DNA from 2 places in the Catenibacterium mitsuokai genome. Region 1 is predicted to be linked to the other one. Evidence: riboswitches for the same ligand, from Rfam matches in the RefSeq annotation. Region 1 holds a riboswitch; the other holds the start of a gene.

What was found. Region 1 has a riboswitch for lysine ahead of NQ499_RS07020 (transporter substrate-binding domain-containing protein). Riboswitches for the same ligand answer to the same signal wherever they lie in the genome.
Region 2: it holds a riboswitch for lysine, as region 1 does, so the genes downstream of both, NQ499_RS13475 (ACT domain-containing protein) here and NQ499_RS07020 (transporter substrate-binding domain-containing protein) in region 1, are expected to answer to the same signal.

Annotation. Positions count from the first base shown of each region.
Region 1 covers NZ_CP102271.1:1,372,971-1,383,711, reverse strand. The annotation lists gene NQ499_RS07045 (YbaN family protein) at 1-104, opposite strand, end outside; tRNA gene NQ499_RS07040 (tRNA-Arg) at 267-343, shown strand; tRNA gene NQ499_RS07035 (tRNA-Arg) at 491-567, shown strand; gene NQ499_RS07030 (amino acid ABC transporter ATP-binding protein) at 694-1,431, opposite strand; gene NQ499_RS07025 (amino acid ABC transporter permease) at 1,443-2,171, opposite strand; gene NQ499_RS07020 (transporter substrate-binding domain-containing protein) at 2,180-2,995, opposite strand; lysine riboswitch at 3,056-3,222, opposite strand; gene NQ499_RS07015 (metallophosphoesterase family protein) at 3,291-3,758, opposite strand; gene NQ499_RS07010 (D-alanyl-D-alanine carboxypeptidase family protein) at 3,755-4,906, opposite strand; gene uvrC (excinuclease ABC subunit UvrC) at 4,962-6,731, opposite strand; gene NQ499_RS07000 (endonuclease MutS2) at 6,724-9,024, opposite strand; gene NQ499_RS06995 (CvpA family protein) at 9,026-9,814, opposite strand; gene NQ499_RS06990 (ribonuclease HIII) at 9,917-10,741, shown strand, end outside.
Region 2 covers NZ_CP102271.1:2,624,798-2,635,538, forward strand. The annotation lists gene NQ499_RS13455 (ATP-binding protein) at 1-838, opposite strand, end outside; gene lysA (diaminopimelate decarboxylase) at 1,049-2,350, opposite strand; gene dapB (4-hydroxy-tetrahydrodipicolinate reductase) at 2,361-3,107, opposite strand; gene dapA (4-hydroxy-tetrahydrodipicolinate synthase) at 3,109-4,008, opposite strand; gene NQ499_RS13475 (ACT domain-containing protein) at 4,010-4,468, opposite strand; lysine riboswitch at 4,541-4,710, opposite strand; gene NQ499_RS13480 (hypothetical protein) at 4,726-5,139, opposite strand; gene gloA2 (SMU1112c/YaeR family gloxylase I-like metalloprotein) at 5,132-5,509, opposite strand; gene NQ499_RS13490 (AzlC family ABC transporter permease) at 5,599-6,288, shown strand; gene NQ499_RS13495 (branched-chain amino acid transporter permease) at 6,288-6,599, shown strand; gene NQ499_RS13500 (DUF4299 family protein) at 6,579-7,445, opposite strand; gene NQ499_RS13505 (BRCT domain-containing protein) at 7,450-7,758, opposite strand; gene NQ499_RS13510 (metallophosphoesterase) at 7,808-8,881, shown strand; gene NQ499_RS13515 (BglG family transcription antiterminator) at 9,033-9,698, shown strand; gene NQ499_RS13520 (hypothetical protein) at 9,727-10,419, opposite strand; gene NQ499_RS13525 (ABC transporter ATP-binding protein) at 10,412-10,741, opposite strand, start outside.

The DNA.
Region 1 (10,741 bases):
ACTGTCGCCATATAAAAAGGCACAGTAGGAAGTATAGGAAGAACAATTCCTATAGTACCAAGAAATAAGCTAATAAAGCCTAATAGTATCCAAATGTATTTCATAGTCATCTCCTTATTTAGTCTTAACTAACATATGTTAGTTATGTCAAACTGACGATATTATATGTGAAAATAATTAATTATGTCAACACTTATAATTATGTAAAAAAATACTTGCATTACATGAAAAGTCATGATATTATACTTGAGCAGTCAAAAAAAAATGTCTACGTAGCTCAGCTGGATAGAGCACACGCCTTCTAAGCGTGCGGTCATGGGTTCGAATCCCCTCGTGGACGCCATCTGAAAACAACCCCGGATTACCGGGGTTTTTATTTTGACAAAACCTTTATATAGGTTTTAAATCATATTTCTTTCATTTTTTAAGCTTTAAGTATTGCATAATGTTGTATTGTATGGTAATATGAATGAGCAGTCGGAAATCAAATGTCTACGTAGCTCAGCTGGATAGAGCACACGCCTTCTAAGCGTGCGGTCATGGGTTCGAATCCCCTCGTGGACGCCATCTAAAAACAACCTCGGGTCATCCGAGGTTTTTATTTTATCTTGGACTAGAGTTGCTCTCTAGTCTTTTTCTTTATTACGTTAAATTAAAAGAGACGGTGTTTTAACCGTCTCTCAAGTAAATATTTTATCTATTAGAATAACGTGATAAGAACTGCTGAGCACGTTCTGTCTTTGGATGTTCAAATACTTCTTCAGGTGTACCCATTTCTGCAATAACACCCTGATCCATGAAACATACTACATCGCTGACTTCTCTTGCAAACTGCATTTCGTGAGTAACAACAGCCATTGTTAAACCTTCTTTTGCAAGTTGCTTCATTACATCTAATACATCCCCTACCATTTCAGGGTCTAAAGCACTTGTAGGTTCATCAAATAGAAGAACTTCAGGCTTCATGCATAATGCTCTTGCAATGGCTACGCGCTGTTTCTGACCACCAGAAAGCTTTGTGCTTGATGCATCTGCAAATTTATCCATACCAACAGCCTTAAGCTGTTTCATAGCTTCCTCACGTGCTTCTTCTTTAGATTTCTTTAATACTTTGATCTGTCCAATCATACAGTTTTCTAATACTGTCTTATTACTAAATAAATTGAAGTTCTGGAATACCATACCTACTTTACTACGATAAGTAGAAGCATCCATATCTCCCTTTAAAATATTCTGACCATTAAATAAGATTTCTCCTGCATCAGGAACTTCTAATAAGTTAATACATCTTAATAATGTACTCTTACCAGAACCACTTGAACCAATAATAGTCACAACCTTACCACGTTCAATAGTAAAATCAATATCATTAAGAACACGGAGGTTTCCAAAATGTTTTTCTAAATGTTTAATTTCAATGACTGTATCCATTTTTTTCCTCCTTATGCGCAGTTATCCTTGATACTTACTGTGTTTGTCTTATTGATTTTCTTTTCAATGTAGTTAAGCACAAATGTTGCAACAGTTGTAAGAATTAAATAAAGAATAGCAACAACAAGATATACTTCAATATATCTCATATTAGTACCAGCCACTGATTGTGCCTGGAAGAATAATTCAACAACTGAAATTGCATTTAACATACAGCTGTCTTTAATATTAACGATAAACTGATTACCAAGTGATGGGAATGTATTCTTGATAGCCTGTGGGAAGATGATATTGATCATAGTCTGAGTATTTGTCATACCTAAAGACTTAGCTGCTTCCATCTGTCCAGCATCAATAGACTGGATTCCACTACGAATGATTTCAGCCATATAAGCTGCTGTATTGATTGAAATAATAACCATACCTGCAGTGAAGTTATTCCAATTTAATACTGGCTTAAATAAATAATAAAGGAATACGGCCTGTACCATCATAGGTGTTCCACGAAATACCCATACATAAAAGCCTGTAATAAAACGTCCTAACTGTTTAAAAAATCTTGTGACTGGCTTATCTAGAGGATCGAGTGGCACACAACGAATAGCACCAATAACAAGACCTAAAACAAGACCAGCTAATGTACCAACAACCGCAAAAGCGATTGTCATCTTAATACCATACCAGAACAGAGGCCAATTATTAATTAACTGGCTCCATGCATATTGAAAATCTATTTTCATTTTATCTCCTATTTATCAGTAGGTGCTCTTTTAACAGCATCTTCCATGATTTTTAATCTTTCTTCCTGTGAAATAGAGTCTAAAGCCTTCTGAATATTTTTAAATTCAGCTGTTTTACGAGTATTATTCTTTAATCCAATTGATACTGCAGTATCTACATTGAAGTTATGACCATCTGCAAACTTAACAATTGTAAGATCTGGGTTGGCCTGTACGATACCATTCGCAACGGGTAATTCTGCAGTAATACCATCTGTATCACCCTGCTGTAAAGCTACAACTAATTCTGGGTAAGTTGATTTAGGTGTCTGATGTTTAACGCCCTTGATCTGGTCAATGATTGTATCATAGTTTGTATTCTTCTGACCTGTTACCTTGTAACCTGAGAACTGCTGGATATCATTGAATGAAGTCATAGTGCTGTTCTTTCTTACAATCATAACCATTTCACTCTGATAATAAGGTGTAGTGAAATCTAATCCCTTTTCACGTTTCTTGTCTGCAGTCATACCTGCGATAATTGCATCAATTTCACCAGATTCTACAGCTGGCTGTAAACCATCCCATGCAATCTTCTTTACAACAAGTTTTTTACCTAACTTTTTTGCGATTTTGCTGGCAACGACAACATCATAACCATCTGCATAACCTGCACCACCATCTAATTTAACAGCAGTATCTGTCTTTTTAGAAGTCTGCCAGTTAAATGGCTGGTAAGCGGCTTCCATGCCTACTGTAAAAGTATTGTCATCTTCTTTTGGAGATGATCCACATCCTGATAATACAAGTGCTGCTGCTGCAAGCGTAATTAAAGTCTTTTTCATAATTAACCCCTTTCTATATAAAAATAGAAAAAAAACCATACGTTATCGTATAGCTTTTAACGATAAGATAACGCCTCTTCATCATGAAGGAGTGAGACAGGTATTTCCTGAATCACCAAGACAACAAGCTGCCGCTTATCTTCTTTCGGCGATGATTACCTTTCATATGATTCTTAGTCTGCCGACTCCTCATATTACTCTGATGCATCGCTTCCTCTATCTTTATATTTGACTTTACATGCTCATTATAATAGGAAGATATAAAATGTCAATTCCTATTTATTTAAATGTATCACTATTCTAGAGTTTTAATCATTACATCTACATTTTTATCATCAATCGTTACAACTGCATAAGAACGTTTTGATCCACCACGTGGCCAGGATGTTGAGCCTGGATTAATAAGCCATAAGCCGTTTTCTTTTTTCGCAAGAGGCATATGTGTGTGACCTGAGATCAAAACATCTCCATTATACTTTTTTAAGAACTGAATCATTTTCTTTTCGCGGTCAAAATAACCAAAGAACTGACCATGAGTGATGAGAAGATGCCTTCCTTCAATATCTAGTCTTGCTGTTTGAGGAAGATCAAGACTCCAGTCATTATTGCCTTTAACAGCTACAAAGCCATCTAAATCCTGAAGCGAATAGGATTCACTATCACCACAATGGATATAGTAATCTGCATCATCTTCTAGGACTTTAATATCTGTTAACATATTCATATCACCATGGTTATCTGACATGATTACAATTTTCTTCATTTTACTGCCTCCTTTTGAATATATTCTTCAATACAGCTATTTTCTTTATAAATTTTATTGGCTGTCTTCTTACCTGCATAGCGATAATAATGAGAATCATAGACATGATTTGTAGAAGAAGCCATACGCTTTGGATAACGCAATATGAAGCCATATTCATAAGAATGTGCTTCAAGCCATTGTGACAGGGCAGATGTTTCAAATGTCTGATAGGCAATGGATTTAGAAGCAATAGACACTGTTCTACCCAGCTGTCTTTCATCTTTGCCGGCAAGAGCCGGATTTGAATATTGAAAATCATTGAAGCTTTCATAGGCTTCTTTGACATAAAAATCTTCAGCAATATCATCAGGCATTGCTTCCACCATCTTCTTTAAGGCTTCATAAGCATCATTCTCTAAATACATAGCGTATTTCAAACGATGAATATCTGACATCAGAACAAGATTATGTGGCACATAAGCCCCTATATAACTTGTATCATTAAGTGTTGTCATTAAAGATGAAGGATCCGCAATTAAGAATATCTCATGATTATTAGCCTGAGTCATGAGAGTTGTCAATCCATAACGTGAGTAGTTATTACAAGCATCCGCAAAAAAAGAACGAATTAATTTATCTGATAATCCACGATTTTTTAATAATTCAATATAATATTCTGTATCATCCACATAACTATAATCATCATATAGCGGCCTCATTTGATAATATATTTCTAATTTATCAAAATCAAAATTCTGATTATATAAATATCCTGATTCCAAATCATGCTCTACTAACTTTTTAGCTTGATCATAGGCATTGTTCTTAAAACTATCAAGAAGTTTTCCGGCTAATTCATTACCAGTAGAAAGAATGATCTTAATGTTGTCATAGCGACCAGTCTTTTCTAGTAGTTCATAATATTGATAATTTGGAAGATAAAAGCCATCATACTTGATAAATTTCATAAAATGGTAAAGTGGGATTCTGTTTTCTACAAGATATTTCTGCTCCTCTTTACTTAGATATTTCTCGATAATCATTCTGTTGTCATTGTTGATTCCATTGACACGATAGAATGGATCAAAACGGAGATTAATTGTATAGAATGAAACGATAAATAATGCAATGACTGTAACAAACAGATACTTGCGCTTATTTTCCATTAAATCACCTGCTCTCTAGTGTCAATTATATAGTATATCATGATGAGTGTATAGTTTATTCTTTGTGCAGTACTTCATAGAGTTTCAAAGCTGTATTTTTAGGAATCACTGCTTCTAATTCTTCTAACGACGCTTCTTTCATCTTTTTGACACTTTTAAAATGATTAAGAAGTTTCTTCTTACGTGCTTCGCCGATTCCATCTACTTCATCAAGAATAGAACTAAATAATGATTTAGAACGGACCTGGCGATGGAATGAAATAGCATAACGATGCACTTCATCCTGCATACGTGTAAGAAGGAAGAATAACGGACTCTTTGTATCAATAGGTACCTGATTGCCATTTTCATCTAGAAGCATGGCAGTAGAATGTTTATCATCCTTAGATAACCCACAGATATGTACAGGAAGATTCAAACCGTCGATAACTTCTTTAGCTACTTTAATTTGTCCAAGTCCACCATCGACAATAATAAGATCTGCCATTTCCTTTTGTTCCATTAAAAGACGATAATAACGTCTATAGATGACCTCCTTCATACTAGCATAATCATCAGGGCCTTCTACTGTCTTGATCTTATATTTACGATAATCTTTTTTAGAAGGCACACCATCCTTATAAACAACCATACCTGCAACAGCATAAGCCCCCTGGATGTTAGAGTTATCATATAACTCAATAGTATGAGGTGTCTCAATACCAAGTTTTTTACCTAATTCAATAATAGGCAGGATTGTCTTTTCATCCGTTTTCTCTTTTAATAAGAACTTCTTTTCTAGTGCTTCCTTCGCATTCTTATTAGCCATTTCTACTAAGGATTTCTTATCACCTCTTTGAGGCTGAAGTACATGACAGGATAATATTTCAGATAAAAGTTCTAAATCAACATCTTGAGGAATAAGTAGTTCATAGGGTTCAGGATGTGTTTGATAGTAAGTAACTAAGAAACGAATCAGATCTTCTTCAAAATCTTCTCCTACAGGCTCAAGATTAAAATCATGATAGAGAAGTTTACCTTCACGCATAAAGAAGAGCTGAATACTGATATAACCTTTATCAATATAATAGCCTAAAATATCTCTATCTTTATAGTCACCAAATTGAACATTCTGTTTGGCAGTAACATATTCTATAGAACGAATGAGATCACGATATTCTTTTGCAAGCTCGAATTGTAGATTATCACTGGCTGTCATCATCTTTTCATTGAGTTCATCAATCTTTGATTTGGTATTACCATGAATAAATGAAATCAGTTCTTTTCGGATTTCATCATACTGGCTCTTATCAATATCGTTGATACATGGCCCTAAGCATTGATGTAATGAATAATAGAGGCATGGCTTATCTGGAACATGATTACATTTTCTTAAAGGGTAAAGCTTATTTAATAATTTAAAGGTATTTCTTGCTGCAGTAGCATCAGGATAAGGACCAAAGTACTTATTCTTTTTGTTTTTTGTTTTTCTTACTATTTTAAGTCTTGGATGAGTTTCATCCGTTAATTCAATATAAGGATAATAGGTATTATCCATAAACATGATGTTGTATTCAGGTGTATAGTCCTTAATTAGGTTGATTTCAAGTAATAATGCTTCCTTTTCACTGCCTGTTACAATATAGTCAAAGTCCCATATATGATCTACAAGCTTTGTTGTTTTATAGTTATGTGCACCTGTAAAATAAGAAGAGACGCGATTTTTCAGTTTTCGCGCCTTTCCTACATAAATGACTTTTCCTTCTGTATTCTTCATTAAATAACAGCCAGGAGACATAGGAAGTAATGAGAGCTTCTTTTTAATATAATCTAGATTCTTATTCAAAGCTAACCACCGTTACACCTAAACCACCCTCATTGGGGCCACCATCACGATATTCTTTGACATAAGAGAGATGATCTAACTTCTTTCTTATACCATTACGTAAAATCCCTTTACCCATACCATGCACAATACGTACTGAAGGATAACCAAGTAATAGAGCATCATCTAAGAACTTTTCAACAATATTCATCGCTTCTTCATAACGCATACCAATAACATTTACTTCATAATGTCCTGTTTTCTTCATATGCTGTCTAGTACCGGCTTTTTTTACTTTCTGAGGCTTAGAGGCGCCATGCATAAAAGTAACTTCTGTATCTTTTACACGTGCCTGGAGACCACCTAAATCAATCAACAGTTCATGTTTCTTAACTTCAAGTACATCCCCTTCTCTATTCATCTTATCAAGTTTGACATGATCCCCCTTCTTGAAGACATGGTCCTGGACCTTTACAATTTCTTTCTTTTCATATTTCTGCTGGTCTAATGCGTGTTTGGCTGCAGTCACTTGATGGGGTTTTAAAGAACCTTGATCCATGATATCTTTAGTCAATTCATCAATTGTTTTCTTAGCTTCTTCAAGCATCTTATTGGCTTCCTGCTGTGCTTCTTCTACAATACGATCTTTCTGCTTTGTGGCAATAGAAAGCTGATGTTCATAACGATTATGAAGTTTTTCATTATCTGCAAGTAACTGATCGATTCTTTCTTCTTTCTCATCTAATTCTGCACTCTGCTTAGTCAGCTTTTCAGTTAACTTTTCTGCTTCGCTCATACGTTCTTCTTTATTATGTAAAGCATGATCAATAATCTCATGATCTAATCCTAAAGATGCAGCAATTTCAAAGGCATAAGAAGAACCGATTGAATGAAGCTTCAAGCGATATGTAGGACGCATTGTTTCTACATCAAATCCGACTGATGCGAGCGTAATATCATCTCTAGTCTGACCATAGCTTTTTAGTTCGCCATAATGCGTTGATGCGATAATACGACAGTCACGATTTAATAAGGTATCTAAGATAGCTTCTCCTAGACAAGCCCCTTCTTGTGGATCTGTGCCAGAACCAATTTCATCAATCAGGATAAGAGAACGACATGTGGCATGTTCTAGTATATAGATAAGCTTCTTCATATGTGATGAATATGTTGACAGTGATTGTTCAATTGACTGTTCATCACCAATATCTGTATAAACAGCATCAAAGAATGGAATAGAAGCGTCAATAGCTGGAACAGCTAACCCACTAATAGCCATTAATGATAATAAACCGGCTGTTTTTAAAGCCACTGTTTTACCACCGGTATTAGAACCAGTAATCATAAGCATCTTGCCATCAATAATAATATCGTTAGGAACTATCTTTTCCTGATCAATCAAGGGATGTCTTGCCTGCTTTAAAGAGAGAACACCCGTTTCATTGATATCAGGCTTTACACAATCATAATCACAGCCAAAACGTGCTTTTGCAAAGATAAAATCAAGTTCAGACATGAGTTCCTGATCAAAATAGAATCTTGTATAGTTGTATTTGACACGTCTAGTTAGACTTTGAAGTATTTTATTGATTTCTGTCTGTTCCTGACTTTTCAACTCATTGAGTTCATTATTCATAACAACAACACTTTCAGGCTCTATAAAGAATGTTTGACCAGAAGCACTTGTTGCATGAACTAAGCCTTTAATCTCATTTTTATGAGGCGCCTTGACTGCAAGTACTAAACGGTCATTTTTACTTGAAAGAGTATCCATACTTAAAGAATTTTTTTCACTTTTTAAATAGCCTTCCATTGAATGGCGAATACGTCCTTCTAATGCATGCATGCTTTTTCTAATACGATAAAGTGTTTCACTTGCGTGATCACTGATAGATCCATCAGGCATAATGCATCTATTGATTTCAATATGAAGACCATTATCTCCTTCTAATCCTTCTACGAGATCTCTTAATAGAATAATATCTCCTTCATAAGCATTAAAATAAGATGAGACCTGAAAGATGTTTTCTAACATATGGTCAATCGCCATTAATTCTTCAGGAGCGAGAATACCATCCATCTTAGCCTTTGCAAGATAAGCACTGATATCATTGAGTGGTGCAAGAGGCAAAGTACCCATAATACGATGAATTGTCATAGCTTCTTCTAAACGATTCTGTTCTTCGTTCAAATCAGCTAAATTATCATACATCTCTAGATGTAAGATCTTCTTTTTCGCAATTTCTGTACGACATGTACCTGCGATATGATTTAAAATTCTTGGAAATTCTAAGACTTTATAACTATCTAACATTTTATTCACTTCCTATATTATTTAAAATTATATTCTTTTCTGTTTCTGTATAAGGCGTCTTATTTAACAATAAGATAAACTGTATTTTTTCTTCTTTAGGTAAAGTTACCTGCTGTTTTATTAAGGCAGGGCCTAGTTGAGTATAAATAAACTGTATTGCATCATGTTCGTCAAGTAGACCATGATCATAGGCATGATTGTTAGCTATAATCATTTTTCTTAATATATCTTTATCTTCTAATTGCAGGTTATGTTGTCCTTTTAATAAACTTCCATAAGCACTTGCTTCATTTAATACTGTTTCTGAAATAATTGGCACATCTTCAATGATTAAATGTCCTATTTTAGAATCAGCAAGAATATCAGGACCAAAAAATGGCACAATAAACATAACCATCGCCAGAAAGGCTATAAAAGTACCTTTTAAGCCGTGAAGCAGTGCCCCTAATACGTGATTTACAATTGATGTCAAGGCAAAGTGATCTGTTAATTTTGTGATTAATGGTTTAATAAGAAGTCCTATCAGTCTTCTTATGATTTCTAGAATAATGAACATGATGATAAAAACAATCAACATATTCACTACAGAGCCCCCTAACTGAGATAATGGATCATCTACTGGTTTATAAATCTGGATTATTGAAGAAATTGTCTCAACATTTAAATAGATAAAAAGCATCATAATGATGAAGCTGAGCAGATCATAAAGTGTTGAGAAAAAACCTTTGGAATATCCACTAAAAAACATATACAACAAAAAAGCGATAAGAATCAAATCGAGAAAACTCATAGCACTTACCTCCTTAACACTGTCGGTTCTTAATTATAACAAATGAAATTTATACTGTCAAAAAAATGAAATTTATGATAAAATAATACATGTGAGGTGAATATGGTGGAGCCAATTAAATTTTTGATTAATGAAAACATTTTAAACAAGATGAAGAAGTTTTATGACAGTCAGATGGTTCCATTCGAAAGCGAGAACCTTCTTTTAAAAGCTCATGCTATTGGCTGTGACATTGAAGTGACATCGGATTATGAAGCAAGCTTTTTAGGACAGAATGCGGTGCATGAAGCAAAGCATTGGTCTAGAAGTTTAGCAAAGAAGATTGAGCAGGAAAAAAACTCAGATCATTTATGTATGCATCCTCATATCGGGGCTGCAGAAACAGGATCTGCTGATTTTCTTGGGCCGCTTTGTGTTGTTGCATGCTATGCCGATGATGAAGCACTTGAGATTATTAAAAACCTAAAAATTGATAATGTCGATGATTTATCCAATCAGGAAATTATCAATTGCGCTAAACTATTAAAAGGACATCTCATTTCATCACTACTAGTATTAGATAACTCACATTATAATAAGATGATTGATAATGGAATCAACCAGGCGAACATTCGTGCCCGTTTATTTAACCAGGCTGTTGTGAATGTTCTTCAGAAAGTGAAGAAGAGTGTTGAATTCAAAGTTATTGATCAGTTCGTTTCACCTAAGACTTATTATAACTATCTAAAGAGCGAAGTTATTGTTGTAAAAGATATGATTTTTGAAACCAATGCTGATGAGCAATACCTAGCAGTATTAGCTGCAGAAATCATTTCTCGTTACGCATATCTACAATATTTTGCTAGTATGACAAAGAGCTTAAAGATGAACCTTGCTAGAGGGGCTGGCACTAATGCCGAAATCGTGGCTGTTAAACTTGCAAACAAG
Region 2 (10,741 bases), 1.3 Mb from region 1:
TCTTTGAATCAATCAATTCATACAACAATTCTTCACTTCTTACATTATTCTTCTTACCTATCGCAGTTGTTATGCGATATTTTTTTGTATCTTTTGCAAGCTGAGCAGGAATTGAATGATACATAGCTGATAATCTACCTGATGCATCAATCTTCTTAAAATCTTCTTCATACAGATTAATAATCTGTCTTTTGACCATATCTATTTCTGAAAAGTTTTTACCATTTACATAGGCTTCTACAGCTTGTGGCATTCCTCCAACAGCCATATATATTCTCAAATCTCTCATTAACTTACGATTTGTAGCCTGACCAATGGCTTTACCCATATTATATATATCTTTCAACAATCCATAATTACTACCTATGGCAGTACAGAACTCTTCATAGTCCATTGGGTAAATCTGAATCTTCATTTCCTCAGAAGGAATAAGAATATCCTTTACATTCTTCTTAATTGATATCAAAGATCCTGTTTCTAGATAACTATATCTACCATCTGCAACAAGATGCTTAATTGCTTGTCTTGCTTTAGGGAATAACTGTACTTCATCAAATATAATAAGAGACTCATGTTCATATAATGTTATTCCTGTTTCAGCCTGCAATCTTAGAAAAAATATATTTAGATTACCTATATCATCAAAACATTCAAGAATATTATTTGTTGTTTTTGAAAAGTCTATCAAAATATATGACTTATACTCATTCTTCGCAAAATTTTCCGCAATAGTTGACTTACCAACACGTCTTGCCCCCTCTAATAGAACTGCATATCGCCCTGAATAGTTATGCTTCCATTCAAGTAGCTTATCATACGCTTTTCTCTTAAAAAACATAGAATACCTCCTCACTTTTTAAATATATATAACTTTCTTCAATCTTATTATCTGTCAAAATATGACTTTCTTCAATCTTTTATTCGCCAAAAATGTGACTTTCTTCAATCTTTTTTTAGCCTAAAATGGTACTTTCTTCAAAGTAACGGTAATTATATTATATATAATTATGCATAAAAAAAGGGGATAGCCTTAGCTATCTCCTCATGACTATTCTTCATCAAATAAAATTAGATCATCAAATGTCTGTCTTCTTACAACGACTCTTGATTCACCTTCATAAGTGAATACTACAGCTGGTTTAGGTAACTGGTTGTAATTAGAAGACATAGAGTAGTTATATGCACCTGTAGAGAATACTGCAAAAATATCTCCTGGCATAATATTAGCTGTAACTGGTAAATCCTTAGTAATCATATCAGCACTTTCACAGATCTTACCTACAACTGTTACAGTCTTAGTCTTTGTTTCTCCTGCTTTATTTGCGACAATACCATCATATTTCGCATCATATAAAGGTGTACGGATATTATCAGACATACCACCATCAATAGAGACATAAGTACGTACATCAGGGATTTCTTTAATACATCCTACTGTATATAGTGTAATACCTGCATTACCTACAACATAACGTCCTGGTTCAATCATAACAGCTGGACGTTCCCATCCATGACTATCATATTCATTATAAATAACTTTCATGATTTCTGATGTAATAGATTCAAAATCAAGTGGTTCATCCTGTTTAGTATAAGCAATACCATAACCACCACCGGCATTGATCTTACTTGTTACAACACCAAATGTATTATAGATTTCATTCACAAACTTCATGAACTGAAGCATTGCATTCACATAAGCGAATAAATCAAATACCTGAGAACCAATATGACAATGAATTCCTTCATATTCGATATTATCAGACTCTAAGATTTGCTGAATAGCTTTTAAATAGATACCATAATGAGAACTAAAGCCAAACTTAGTATCCTTATGACCAGTCATAATATAGTTATGACCACCAGCTTTAATACCAGGGACAATTCTTAAAGTTGCCTTTACTTTCTTACCTAGCTTCCCTGCAATCTTTTCACAGTTTTCAATTTCATAAAAGTTATCTACTACGAAATGAGTCACATCATGACTTAATGCATATTCAATTTCTGAAGGAAGCTTATTGTTTCCATGGAAGTAGATCTTATCTGGATCAAATCCAGCACGTAATGCGATACTGATTTCTCCTGCAGATACGCAGTCAATTCCAATACCATATTCATTTGCAAGCTTATAGATAGCAAGACAGCTAAAAGACTTAGAAGCAAATAATGGAAGTGCCTTTTCATACTTATCCATGAACTTTGTCTTTAATTCATTCATCTGATGTCTAATATGACCTTCACTCATAACATAAAGTGGTGTGCCATACTGCTTTGCGAGATCAGATGCTTTAATACCATCTATATATAAATCATTGCCTTTTATATCAGCAAACTGTGTCTGTAATACCATACCATTCCCCTTAATATAATGTTTTTAAATCAAATAAACCTTTGTCTTTATTCATTAATGCCTTTAATGCAGCAACAGCACCATTCGCAAATACTTCTTTAGAAAGAGCTGTATGCTTTACTTCTACGATTTCATCCTGTCCTGCAAACATGACTGTATGTTCACCAAAGATTGTCCCACCTCTTATAGATGAAATACCTACTTCATTTCTTTCTCTCTTACGATGAATAGAATGACGATCATAAGTAGGTTCTAATGAATCATCTAAAGCATTATTAATGCCATCATATAACATTACTGCAGTACCTGATGGTGAATCAATCTTCTGATTATGATGTTTTTCCATGATTTCAATATCAAAATGGTGTTCAAAGAATTCTTTCGCAAATTCACTCACCATCTTATTCATCATAGCCACACCATAAGAAGTGTTATAAGACTGGAAGAGGGCAATCTCATGAGATGCTTCTTCAATCTTCTTTAAGTCTTCTGCACTAAAGCCAGTAGTAGCGAATACAACTTTACACTTATTCTTTAATGCATAAGATAGAATACTATCTAGATTGGCAGGATGTGAGAAATCAATAATGGCATCAATATCATCCTGTACTTCATCTAATGACTTATATGCAGGTACTTCTGGCTGTACATCAAACACAGGAGATACAACACCCGCTAATTCTAAATCTGCATCATTCATCACTGCATGGGCTACTTTCTTACCCATTAAACCATAACCATATACTAATACTTTCATCTTAATAACCCTTGCTTTCAAATTCTTTCATTGCATCAAATAATAACTTCTTATTTTCTTCTGTAGTTGGAATAAGAGGCTGACGAAGCATATCACTTTCAATAACACCCATATGTTTTAAAGCAGCCTTAGGCATGATTGGGTTAACATCAATGAATAAATATTTAGAAACATCATTTAAATCATAAGCCATCTTTCTAGCAAGTTCTAAATCACCCTTTAATGCAGCCTGGGCAAACATTTCTGTTTCTCTTGGATAAAGGTTAGATAATACTGAAATAACACCTTTACCTCCTGCTGCGATAAATGGAAGAATATTATCATCACATCCAGAATATAAATCAAAGTCCATATCCTTAGTACGTGTTAATACTTCCATTGCATATGCAATATCATCTGTTGCATCTTTCATAGCAACAATATTAGGAACCTTTGCAAGTTCTACTACTGTATCTACACTGATCTTCATACCAGTTCTACCTGGTACATTATACATAATAAGTGGTAAATCACTTGCCGCAGCAACAGCCTTATAATGTTCAATTAAACCTCTCTGAGAAGTCTTATTGTAGTAAGGTGTTACAACTAAGTTTGCATCAGCACCTGCTTCAGCATTGAACTTAGCCTTTCTAATAGCCTGTGCAGTATAGTTAGAACCTGCACCTACAATAACCTTTACACCTGTACCCTTAGCCATTTCTACTGTAATCTTAGTGAGTTCAAATTCATCTTCAATATCAATAGTTGCAGGTTCACCAGTAGTTCCGTTGACAAGTAATGCTTTTACACCACCATCAATCATTCTCTGTACCTGTCTCTTATAACCTTCATAATCAATACTTCCATCTTCAAACATTGGTAATACCAATGCAACACCTGTACCTTCAAAAATTGGTTCCATTTTATGCTAATTCCTCCTGAATTTTTTCTAATGCTTTCTTTAAATATTTCTTTTCTATAACATATGAAATAGATACTTCACTTGTTGTCACTTGAGCAAATGGGATTTGGTTATCACCTAGAACTTTGAATAACTTACTTGCAAAACCGACTTCATTTTCCATATGACCTTCTACAACAAGCTTACCTACATTCTTAGATGCAAATACACCAATACGTGGGTGATTCTTCCTAACTTCTTCAATAGCCTTGTTTAAAGCACTTTGTGCTTTTGCATCACATGTGAAATCAATACGCATTTCATCTTCTAGCATGACTGATGAGATCATATCGATGTTCACACCTTCACGACTAATTGTTTCAAACACATCAGCCACAAAGAGAGGATTCTTTTCAACATTCATTAACTTCACTTGAATAATGTCTTCTTCAATCTCTAATCTTGTAATCACACTGTTCATCTTCATCATCTCCATTTTTTTATAAAAAAATATTGCAATGGGGCCATTGCAATATAATTAGTAGTCTTCATTATATTCAATAGCGCACCACAAATATTTTGTGACAGTGAATAAGATCTTCTCTTATCCCCCAGATAACAGTTCATATACAGTTCCCTGTCTCTTCGGCATTTGCTCCCCCTTCATTATCTGGCTGTATCCATTAATAACGAATTCTTAACGCATGCACCTCTATTTGCCAACATAATAACATATTATCAATCATAAAAAAAGTGATTTTCTTCTAAATAGTGCATATATTCTTTGATCCAGGGACTATCTACCGCATATCGCTGAAGCATTAATACAACTTCCTGTCCTTGATACATGAAGCGCATCTCTGATTCAGCCCCTTTCTTTTTCACTTTAAAATCTGTCACAAAACGATAATCAAAGAAGTAAACACCATCTAGAAACTTCAGATTATCATATTGCATAAAGGTAATTCCCTCACGTTCAAAGCTTAATACATAGAATTCTGTTTTCTTGCTTACTATATGACCTAACCACATAGTAAGAGCTGTTTTTTTCCAGTTCACCTGATACTTCGTATGCGCAAAGGCTACATTATTATGAAATGATATACCAGACAAACGCACATAGTTCTCTAACAGCTTTTCTCTATTATTCATGGATTTCTAAAGGCAATTGATCAGGATCTTTAAAAAATGTCATTTTCTTGCCTGTAAATGTGTCAAAACGAATTGGTTCTGTTTCAATACCTAATGCATTTAATTCTTTGACTGTTTCCTCTACATCTTCTACCTTGAAAGCCAGATGTCTCAGTCCTGCAGTTTCAGGGAAAGGATGAAGTGGGGCATCAGGTTTAACAAATACTTCTAACTCCATATCTCCAAGTTGAAGATCTAACTTGATATCCTGTTTATCCTCTCTCTTATTTTCTCTAATAATCTTAAAACCTAATTTATTGACATAAAAGTCAATTGTTTGATCATAATCTTTTGTAATGATTGCAATATGATGTACTGTGTCTAATCTCATAAGAGCACCTCCTGTTACTATTATATCATTGACATCAAGAATGATATATAGTTATTATAGTATAAACCAACTAAGGAGGTAGGTAATATATGAATAAGAAAACAATTATTTATTCAATTAAATCTGCACTCCCTGTTATAACTGGTTATATTGTCTTAAGTATTGGTTTTGGCTTATTACTGCAAGATAAAGGTTATGGGTGGGGCTGGGCAGTTTTAATGAGTACAGGTATATATGCTGGTTCTATGCAGTTTGTGACAATTAATCTACTATCAACAGGTGCTTCTATCATTACAACTGCTATTATGACTCTTATGGTCAATATCAGACATCTCTTTTATGGGATTACTATGTTAAAAGAATATAGTGAAGCAGGGTGGAGAAAGCCTTATTTGATCTTCTCATTAACAGATGAAACCTACTCCTTAATCTGCTCTCCTGATCTTCCTGATGATATTAATCGTAAAGACTATTTCTTTATCGTTTCTCTTGTCAATCAGTTATCCTGGATAGCAGGGAGTATTATAGGTTCAGTACTCGGGAATATTATTCCTTTTGATACAACAGGGATAGATTTTGCGATGACTGCATTATTTGTCATCATCCTAGTAGAACAACTAGAGAAATCAAAACAGCATCTTCCAGCCTTCACAGGATTTATTATTTCTATATTCTGTTTATTACTCTTTGGGCCTAATCAGTTCCTGATTCCTTCTATGATTCTTATTACAATCGCATTATTCATAGAAAAAAAGAGCTTAGAAAGGAGTGATCTCTAATGCATGCCATACTTATTATTCTTACTGCTGCAATAGTCACACTTCTTATCCGTGCTCTTCCGTTTATTGTTTTTAGTAAACATACACCGGATAGTATTCTCTATTTAGGTAAAGTACTACCTTATGCGATCATACCAATGTTAGTGGTGTATTGTTTGAAAAGTGTATCCGTTCTAAAAGCCCCTTATGGTATTCCAGAACTCATAGCACTTATAGTGGTAGTATGTATCCATAAATGGAAACATAGTACATTACTTTCTATTCTTCTAGGTACAATGACTTATATGTTTCTAATCCAGACTGTGTTCTAGTCTTTTCATGACCTCTAAGGGGAGATTATTCACGAGTACAGTATTACCATCATAATAGTTGATGTAATCTGGACCTAGTGTAAATATACGTTCAAAAGGAATCGTACCCAATGATCTTTCTTCTGTTGTAGAATAAAGAGCTATTTCATAATAATCACATTCTAGCTTTTCACCTGTTTCTGGATTCTGATACCCTACAGGTACCCATGGTTTATTAGGGAGTAAAGTAGGGCAGTCTTCAGTTAATGCATAGATGCCTTTAATACCCTGATCTGTCTTAAAGAATTGTGGTTTTGCATAATAATAGTCATGACTTTGAAGTTCATGCATCCATGAAGAGAATAGATGTGGATTAAGAATAAACTGTTCTGCTTCATCCTTACCAATCACTAATGGCCACATAGTACTCATTAAAGTAAGAGAATCTGTTTCACCATTCGCAATCTTTTCTGATACTTCTTTAATAACGCGATGATTGAAGGCAATAAGATCATCTTCCTGTGATAAGTACTCATCTATATCTTCTTCTATACCATCAATAGTAACACTGCATTTCCAGTAACTAGTAATTCTTCTTAAGCAGTTAAAGAAAGAACGCATTTCATCTGTAGTAGTAGGATTGAGTAAGCGTAGGTTTAATTCATTCTTTTCTTCTTCATCCCATGAAATATGAAAACCTCTTCCGATAGAATTTGGATTATAGAAGATCATATTACCTTCCTGGTCATCCCCCACCATTCTCATACCATCATTGATTCCAAAAGCCAATTCATCACCGACTATGACATCTAATGGAATAGTCTTTTTAAATAATCCCTTCTGTTTAATACATACATCAATAGACATTGTCTTATCCTCCTATGCATCTCATGAAGTCTTCTTCTGAGATAATCAAAATCTTTTCATCCTTCTCTCTTAAGTCTAAACCTTTTCTAATCTTAGTACCATACTGACCATACTTCCATGTTTTGCTTTTTTCTCCCCCGACAATTAAATAATCGGTAGCACGTGTAGGGGCACTTAATACAGAACCACCATGTGTATATATATAATGTACAACATCACTTCTTCTCATCGAAGTAAACAAACCAGTGACCACAAACTTACCTGTCAAATCTATATCAAATATTTCATCAAAAGCAAAAGGGTAATTATTCATAACTATTCCTCAAAAAAAGATATACAATATATGTAGGAGGTTTTTCATAATGGTTAAAATCCTAAACATCGCATTATATATCATATTCATTCTTATACCAGCATTGTATTTTATATGGCTATTAAAACATGAACACCTGATTTTCAAGACATTTGTGGTTGTCATGGCTATTCTTTCTACAATCGGTATATTACTTAAATTTAACTTTAAACCATATAATCATATCTTTACCATGTTCATACTAGTGTGTCAATTTCTCACTATGTATATTTATATTCTTTTTATATGTGTTTATCTGTATCGTTTCTCTTTTAAATTTGTGAAACGAAGACCATATCGTTTTGGGAATATCGTAGCGACTATGATTGCGATTACTCTTACAATTTCTGGTTTCCATTCTCATTATAATAAGAAAGAAGTCATCTATCATGTCACTGTTCCTAAGACATCTTCAGTATCACAACTAAAAATATGTTTAGTCAGTGATCTCCATTTGAGTTCTGGTACTTATATGAGACAGGTAAGAAAACTTGTAAAAACAGTGAATGATAAACATTATGATCTTGTATGTTTTGCAGGAGATGTATTTGATGAAAATACACCCGATGCATTAATGAATCGTTCTTTACAAGAATTCAAGAATATGAAGAGTACTTATGGAACATACTGGATATCTGGTAATCATGAATATTATGGTAAACATACAGACTTTACTGTCTTTGAAAAATATAACATACACTTTCTAAAGAACACCTATGAAACTGTAGATAATACTTTTAATATTGTCGGCTTTACAGATAAGACATCTCGAGATCACTATGATATCAATCAAGTCATTCAAGGTATGAATACTTCTTTACCTACTATTACACTAGACCATAATCCTGAAAGATTTGATCAGCATACATATTTCACTGATCTTCAATTATCTGGTCATACACATAATGGACAGATTTTCCCAGGTAATATTATTCTTCATTATTACTATCAGAATTCATATGGTTTATCCCATTATAAGAACCACTATCTTCTTGTGTCTGGCGGATATGGCTCATGGGGATTTCCATTTAGACTTGGTACACAATGCGAATATGATACTATTTATCTCACTATGAGAAAATAGTTTTACAAGAAATACAACTTTTTGTACAAAACATGTAAACGGATTCATAAATTCGCGAAAATTAACCTCTTTTGGTGTACAAATCTAAAAATAAGCATAGACAAACCGCTTTCTTTCCTATATGATAAGGGCACAAAGAGGTAGTAAAAAAATGGTCATAGAATTAGAAGAAAAATTTAAATTACGCAAAGCAGAAATCTTTGCGACAATCAAGAAGTATGTGACTGAAGCAAACATGAATATCTCAGATACAGTAATGGACAACTTATCTATTCATCTTGCTTTATCAATTACAAGAGAATTATCTGGATCTTATATCGAAATGAGTTCATCTCAGATTGAACAATTAAAACAAGCCAACACTTATCAGATTTCACAGTTAATCATCTATGATTTATCTAAGAAATATGATGTAAAAATTTCTGAAGACGATATTTGTTATTGTGCGATGTATTTATCAAACATGACATTATTAGATTTAGACTTCTTTAGTGAATGCGATATTATTGATCAGGAAACTGAAAGCATTACTTTAGAAGCCGTACAGGAAATCAATAACCGTTTAGGATTAAATCTAAAGAAGAATGATGATTTCTATCAGGGATTATCAATGCATTTCTATCCTGCAATTCAGCGTTTAAAGAATGATGAACAGCTCCATGATAATGTATTAACTGACAAAATCAAAACTGAAAATGAAACAGAATATCAATGTGCAATGATTTTAAATGATGTTGTAAAAGAACATTATCATAAATCATTTAATGAAGATGAATTGGCTTATATAGCATTACATTTCGGTACAGCATTAAGATAACATCAAAGGGAACCTGAGGTTCCCTTTTTCATTTGTACTTATCATAGATCTGTGATGCAATTGCATTATATCTATTCCATTCATCCGTTTTAATAAAAATAGCTGATGATGTTTTAAAATCTTTATAATACAATTCTCCATCTTCAATTTTAGATGCATTGACTAATAGTGGTTTTTCTTGTCTACAATATTTACTCAATCTAGTAGAGACAGGTACATAAGTTATCTTTTCGTTATCCTTATACTTATATCCATCTGCTTTATCGAGATGCTTCAAAAATAGAATATATTCCTGATTAGAATTCATCAAGACATATCCCTTTTCGGAATTCATACTTTCCATCCCCTTAAGATAAGAGATAGAAAACGGTTCTTGAATATAGATAGTATCTCCTTTTTTCAAGGAATCCTTATCCCTGTATATATCAATGATTTTTACTTGTCTTTCTATACTGTTATAAAATAATTTACCATCGTCTGGTTTTACTTTCACAATCAGATCACTGCTTTTTTCTAGTTCATCCAGTGTACTTATAGATTCATTGAAATACTCACTGTCCTCAATATTAGAATACACAAAATCATCAAGATTATACTGCTTCTTAATTTTATTGAGATAGTAGTCACCTGTGAAAGAATACTTAGTCACAAATGCATATCCTATAGTCACACTTATCAAAACCAATAGAATCATGAAATATAGTTTTGTGTTCTTAGTCATTTTTTTCAACTCTTTCTACTCTGCCAGAATTTAAATATATCTTTTCATCAAACAATTCATCTATATCCTGATGATTATGAGTCGCAATGATAATACAGGCATTGCGTCTTTTTTCTTCTGTCATCATTTTCTTAAATTGAATAACAGCATCTGGATCTAATGCAGTTGTAGGTTCATCAAGCAATATAAATTGAGGCTTTTCCATAACAGCCTGCGCAATGGCTAATCTTTGTTTCATCCCTAGTGAATACTTTGCGACTGTTCTTCTGTCATTAGGATCTAATCCAACTCTTTTAAGTGCTTCTATTATATCATTTTGTGA